DNA from 2 places in the Alteribacillus sp. JSM 102045 genome. Region 1 is predicted to be linked to the other one. Evidence: riboswitches for the same ligand, from Rfam matches in the RefSeq annotation. Region 1 holds a riboswitch; the other holds the start of a gene.
What was found. Region 1 has a riboswitch for cobalamin ahead of cobJ (precorrin-3B C(17)-methyltransferase). Riboswitches for the same ligand answer to the same signal wherever they lie in the genome.
Positions count from the first base shown of each region.

Region 2: it holds a riboswitch for cobalamin, as region 1 does, so the genes downstream of both, ACE1TI_RS06455 (ABC transporter substrate-binding protein) here and cobJ (precorrin-3B C(17)-methyltransferase) in region 1, are expected to answer to the same signal.

Region 1 covers NZ_JBHFQG010000011.1:40,640-44,062, reverse strand. The annotation lists gene cobJ (precorrin-3B C(17)-methyltransferase) at 1-1,592, opposite strand, end outside; cobalamin riboswitch at 1,744-1,944, opposite strand; gene ACE1TI_RS09595 (ATP-binding protein) at 2,072-2,266, opposite strand; gene ACE1TI_RS09590 (cold-shock protein) at 2,497-2,694, opposite strand; gene ACE1TI_RS09585 (AbgT family transporter) at 3,242-3,423, opposite strand, start outside.
Region 2 covers NZ_JBHFQG010000006.1:127,994-131,416, reverse strand. The annotation lists gene ACE1TI_RS06465 (ATP-binding protein) at 1-558, shown strand, start outside; gene ACE1TI_RS06460 (class I SAM-dependent DNA methyltransferase) at 589-1,320, shown strand; cobalamin riboswitch at 1,381-1,570, shown strand; gene ACE1TI_RS06455 (ABC transporter substrate-binding protein) at 1,703-2,689, shown strand; gene ACE1TI_RS06450 (FecCD family ABC transporter permease) at 2,670-3,423, shown strand, end outside.

The sequences.
Region 1 (3,423 bases):
TTTACGGGCTCTGGTCTTTCAACATATTGGAACCCTTGAATGTTTTGAATACGTTTAAAAAACTTGTGAAAGCGTTCATTTGGCATCCCTTTTTCCCTGTATTCCTCCACCACGTTTACCATTGTCGGTACCAACTGCTCAGGAGGAAGGCCTTCCGCAACCGGCTGGCCTGTATGGGCATTTCTGCCGGTGGTTTTTGCTCCTAAAAACAAATCAAATGCTCCTTTGCGGTAGATAATGCCGATATCATCAGTTACGGCACCATAACAAGCCATTCCACATCCGTTAAACCCTATGTTCATAACCTTGGGAACTTTTAACCCGCCTAATTTTTCTTGTAATTCTTCTGCATAGGGAATGCCGTCTTTTTTCTCTCCATCACAGAAGTCACACGCCTTCACATGAATGACGTCTCCGACCGGGGAAATAAGCCATCCTTCTTGTTCGAGCTTTTTCGTAATCGTTTGAGGCTCGTCCGTTTCTAGAGATACCTGTAAATAATGGCTGGTGGTATAGGAAACTTCGCCCTTCTCTCCAATGACATCAGCTAAAAATGCGAGCTGCTTGGCATTTACTTTTTTGTTCCAAACTCCCGGTGAAACTGCAAATTCAAAAATGGCCGTTTGCTTAAACACTTCAGCATCTATTACTGGCTTTTCAGGTGATTTACCAGAGACCGCCGATAATGCTTCTTCCGCTAACTCTGCTGCATCGATTTTTTTTTGAGGTTTTTCCGATGATGAAGTCTTATCCTCTTTTCCACCATGCATAGCCCAAGGTTCGGCTTCACGCTTAAGACGCTGAGCAGGTTTTAACTCCTGTTTTTCCTCCCCTAATGTGTATTTTCGTTGATATCCGCGCGGGGTAATCATTTTTCCATCATAATAAAAGGTGGAATTATTGCCGATAATGACGGTAGTTAACATCCCAATTTCATATTCAAGCATATGTTCAAGGTCTGTCATGACAATATGCTGTCTTTCCCGAAAGGCACTTTTCACCAGGCCTACTGGAGTTTTGGGATCACGATGTTCTAATAGGATACGCTGCGTTTCTTCTATTTGCCTTGTTCGTTTGCCGCTTTTTGGATTGTAAAGAGAAATAACAAAATCCGCTTTTGCTGCAGCTTCTACTCTTTTCATAATAAGTTCCCAAGGGGTTAAATGGTCACTAAGACTGATCGTACATGCATCGTGCATAACAGGAGCACCCAGAAGGGAAGCACATGAATTTATTGCTGAAACTCCGGGTATAATTTCTACCGATATTCCCTCGTCTTCTTTCCAGCCTTTTTCTATTAATACTTCATATACCAGACCGGCCATTCCATACAAACCAGCGTCTCCACTTGAAATGACTGATACTTTCTTACCGTTTTCTGCCTGTTTAACAGCTTCCTGGGCTCGGCTCACTTCTTCGGTCATCCCCGTGCGCACCAGCTCTTTTCCTTGTATCAAGTGACGTACCAAATCCATATACGTTTTGTATCCAATGACACTATCTGAGTCTATAATTGCTTCTTTTGCCCGGTGAGTCATATGGGCTTCGTCTCCAGGGCCGAAGCCGACAACAAAGATCTTTCCGATTGCCATAGTTATCACCCTTTTCTTTATAGAATAAAAATAAAGCATCTTTAACATTCAAAGAGAATGTTAAAGATGCTTAGATTAAGGTTTCCAACCTCATGTACTAGAGCAGTGAAGACCCACGCACTTTAACACCTCCCTATCCCCCGTAGGTTGAACGGTGTTGATGAAAAAGGCAGGTCTCCTGGCTTCTGGTTTTCCATCTGCTTTACCTTCCCCCTGGTTTATGAGTCCAGGAGTGGTATTAAAAAAAGCAAATAACCCAGTTACAGTGGCGGGACCGCGCCGGTTTTTCACCGGTCTTCCCTTTTAAGAAAACAGTTCATCGGCTGTTTTCACCTTTTCCCTTTTATGCAATTTTTATTGAAGTATGTATAGTATTGTATACGCAATACGTTAGATTAAATTTAAATAATTGTCAATCTATTTTTGCGATGAATAAGCTGTTTCCTTTAATGTCATTTCAAAATATCTTTCTTTTACTTTTAAATTGGTAAATTTATAGTAAAGATCGTTCCATGCCCGATTTTACTTTGAACCGTAATTTTCCCGTTATGCTGCTCAACAATTTTAGAAGTCAGCATCAATCCCAGCCCAATCCCTTTTTCCTTATTGGAATATGCTGGTTCTCCCGAAGTTGACAAATAATCTTCAGAAATCCCAATTCCTTGATCAATCACTTCTTAATATTCATAAAAGAATGACTTTTTAAACCTGACATTTATATAAACTATATGAATGTCTAAAAAAAGGTTCCCATTTAGTATCTTGATATTATTTGTGAAAGCCTCTCTAGGGTCAACAATCCTTTGTTTAGTCCACTTTATATATTTTTACTCAAAAATAAAACCACCAAAAACTTTTTGGTGGTTTGTCGGAGTCTAGAATGGTTCACATATATGATTCGGTGTTATTTTTGTACGTTAGCTGCTTGAGGTCCGCGTTGACCGTCTACAATTTCAAAAGAAACGCTTTGTCCTTCTTCTAAAGTTTTAAACCCTTCGTCTTGAATAGCAGAGAAGTGTACGAATACATCGTCAGCACCTTCACGTTCAATAAATCCAAATCCTTTTTCTGCATTAAACCATTTCACTGTACCTTGTTCCATGTTCCATTTCCTCCTTGTGTGTCTAACACACACAACATGTATTCTTAAAACTTGTTCTACTCTGCGGCAAGACGAAATAGGTTACCCTTTTTCTAACTTAAAGAAGCATGAACAAACTTAAGTAAATTAACTTTACCATCTTTTTCAAATGAACGCAAGAACTTTCACCAAAAAAGATGTTTATCTCAGAATGTGCTGAACGTTAGTGTTATCAAACAGGGGCACTTGCCTCCACTCACCTGTTCGGGAAAGGCGAAGGAGAAGTTTAGCTGATGCATTTGATACAAACCTGATTGGCTCAATCCCTTTCAGCTCTCCTTCCAACGATAAACAAACTTCATCTATACTTAATGAAAATCAAGAAATAAGAAACGTGTGTAAAAAAACAGCAATGGATGTTGATCATTTAGTGATGTCATTATCTACATAAATAACAAAAAAACACCTCCGAGAATGTACTTAATTGATTGTACCATTTCGAAGGTGTTTTATATTGTCCCATTATTTTAGGTTAGTCCACCTATTATATAAGGAGAAACGGCTTTTTTTATGAAGTAAACAATGGTCCTTGAGGTCCAACAGGGATACCAAGCAAATACCAAACAATGATGAGAATAATCCAGAAAATCGCAAAGAAAACTGTATATGGAAATAAAGCAGCGATTAATGTTCCCAATCCTGCCTTTTTGTCGTATTGTTTAGCAAAAGATAATAACAGTACTAAGTACG
Region 2 (3,423 bases), on a different contig from region 1:
ATTTATGATGAGTCAATGAGAATGGGCAGGCTTGTTAATGAACTTCTTGATCTGGCACGTATGGAAGCTGGACATCTTCAGCTAGAAAAACAATGGATTCATATTCCCTCATACAGTGAAAAAGTTTATAAAAAATTTCAAGGTTTGGCCAAAGAAGCTGAAATAGAGCTGGATTTAATACAAAACAATGAAAAGGAACAAGCATTTATTGATCCAGACCGCGTGGAACAAGTGATGACAAACCTGCTTCATAATGCAATTCGACATACAAGTGTACAAGGCTTTGTCAGAATGATTGTAAACAATGAAGAGCATGGGTTAACTGTAGAGATTAAAGACAGCGGCTCTGGAATACCTGAAGAAGATTTACCATATGTCTTCGAACGTTTTTATAAAGCTGACAAAGCAAGAACCAGAGGAAAAGGTGGTACAGGCTTAGGCCTTGCTATAGCTAAAAATATTATCGAGGCGCACGATGGAGAAATAACCGTTCACAGCAAACTGCATGAAGGAACAACATTCCGGTTTTACCTTCCAACGGAAAAAGGTATAGAATAAGAATGGCTTTAATTTTTTGGAGGAAATTCTATGAAATCATGGTTTGAAGAACATTTTCAAGAAGATTATCTGAGAATATATGACCATAGAGACGAAGAAAAAGCGGCTGATGAATTATCTCATATTATGGACTATCTTCCGCTTGAAAGGGGAATGAAAGCAATAGATTTATGCTGCGGAAACGGCAGGCATACCAGGTGGCTGGCGCGGAAGGGCATCCATGTAACCGGAGTAGATTTGTCACCAGCACTTTTAAAAAAAGCAATAGAGTTAACATCAGGGCTGCCGGTTCAATATCAACGGGCAGATATTAGAGATGTGCCCCTGCTTCAGGAGTTTGACGCTGCATTTAACTTGTTCACCAGTTTTGGTTACTTCTCTGATGACACAGAAAATGAACTAGTATTTACACGAGCTGCAGAGTCACTGAAGAATCAAGGATGGTTTTGCTTCGATTATTTAAACCCTGTTCATGTTAAAAAGACCCTTGTCCCGAAAGATGAATCGGTTAAAGATGGCCTGCAGGTTACACAAGAACGGAAAATATCGTCTGGCTTTGTTTATAAAAGAATCACTATAAAAGAAGAAGGCTATAAAAGAGAATACCGCGAACGTGTTAAATTATATGAACCAGATGCTTTAATAAACATGCTGAAACGGAATAATTTTAAAGTGGTGCATCTATTCGGTGATTATGATACTTCCTGTTATCAAAAAGAAAATTCACCTCGGCAGATTTTTATCTGCCAAAAAAATAATTGAGAAAACAACTGTCATAAGGTGAAATTTTATGTATAATTAAAAAAGACCTGAAAAAAAATAAAATATTTCATTGCGGAAGGTCATGCATAAACCATGCATGTTAAAAGGGAAGCCCGGTGTAACTCCGGCACGGTCCCGCCACTGTAATCGCATGCATTTTAAATGTTCTTTAAGCCACTGTCAAATGATTTGACGGGAAGGTGGACATTTGCGCGTAAGTCAGGAGACCTGCCTTCTAGCACGGTGATGAACCTTCGAGGAAAAGGTGCAGCCGAATGACTGTTCTGTTTTGTGAAATTATTGACATAATAGCTCATTCCGCTCTCCTGTTCGAAGGGGAGCTTTTTTAATTTATTTTAAGTACATATTAGGGGGAAATGTTGTGAAAAAGTGGTTAGGTTTAATTTTTACTTCCTGCAGTCTCATATTCGCATCAGCCTGCGGAGGAAATGAAGAGAGCGCTTCAAATAAAGAAAAAAATAATTCAGATGAAAGTGAACAAATCGAACAAAATGAAGGTGAATTTCCCGTCGCAGTTACAGATGGCATGGGAGAGGAAGTAAGTATTGAAGAAAAACCGGATCGCATTGTAAGCCTGATACCGAGTAACACAGAAATTGCATTTGCTCTTGGACTTGAGGATGAAATTGTAGGGGTTACTGATTATTGTAATTTCCCAGAAGAAGCAGCGGAAAAGCAAAGTGTCGGTGATATGGACTTCGATATGGAAACTCTTCTTTCTTTAGAACCAGATCTTGTTCTTGCTCATGCATCATCTGTGCATGGTTCAGAAGAAGGATTGAAACAAATAGAAGAGGCAGGGATTGATGTTTTAATTGTAAATGATGCTTCTTCGTTTCAAGATGCTTATGGGTCAATAGAAATGATTGGTCAAGCTACCGGAACAGAAGAAAAAGCCGAATCGATTATTTCTGATATAAAAGAAGATGTTACAGAGATTGAAGAACAAGCAGAAGAGATTTCAGAGGATGACCGCAAAAGGGTCTGGGTAGAAATTCAACCGCCGCCTGAAATTTATACAACAGGTCAAGGAACGTTTATCCATGAGATGTTAGAAACAATTAATGCAGAAAACGCAGCAGCAGAAGAAGAAGGCTGGATTCATTATAGTGAAGAAGAGGCAGTCGCCTTAAATCCAGATGTTATAGTAACTACGTATGGATATTATGTAGACGATCCTTCCTCTAAAATAAAAGACCGATCCGGATGGGGAAATGTTCCGGCTGTAGAAAACGATCAAATTCATGACATAGATAATGACACAGTAAGCCGGCCGGGTCCTAGGCTGACTGATGGCATTGAACAATTAGCTGAACTGGTGTATCCAGATGTATTTAAAGAACAGTAAGATTATCTCTGTTTATTTCATCGGGGCAGTATTTCTTATCTTATGTGTAATTATTGGTATATCAGCAGGAAGCTTATCAATTCCTTTATGGACAACAACTGAAATTTTGTGGAGATCCCTATGGAATTTGGATATACCACATTCATTCAATGAAACGCACACAACGATCATTTTAAACATCCGGCTGCCTCGGGTATTATTAGCAGCTCTAGTTGGCTCTTCCCTTGCATTGGCTGGAGCTGCTTTTCAAGGACTATTAAAAAATCCGCTAGCTGATCCTTACACACTGGGCGTTTCATCTGGCGCAGCTCTAGGAGCTGTTTTTGTATTGTTTTTAGGGGTTACCTTACCAATCTTAGGGAGCTTCACCCTGCCGATTATCAGTATTGTGACAGGGTTTATGACACTTCTGTTTTTATTGGGGTTTGTACGATTTATAGAAAAATCTATTACTACAGAAACCATTATTTTAGCAGGTATTATTGTTAGTTCATTTTTAGGGTCAGTAATCTCTCTCTTAATTGCTTTAACTGGAGACGAGTTAAGGCAGATTATTTCCTGGCTGATGGGCAGTGTGGCTATGAGAGGCTGGGATTACATATGGTTACAATTTCCCTTTTTTGTAATAGGCACTGCCCTGTTATATGCGAACAGAAAAGAGTTAAATGCTTTAGTTTTTGGAGAAGAAACAGCAAAAACACTAGGAGTAGATACAGATAAAAGGAGATTAACTA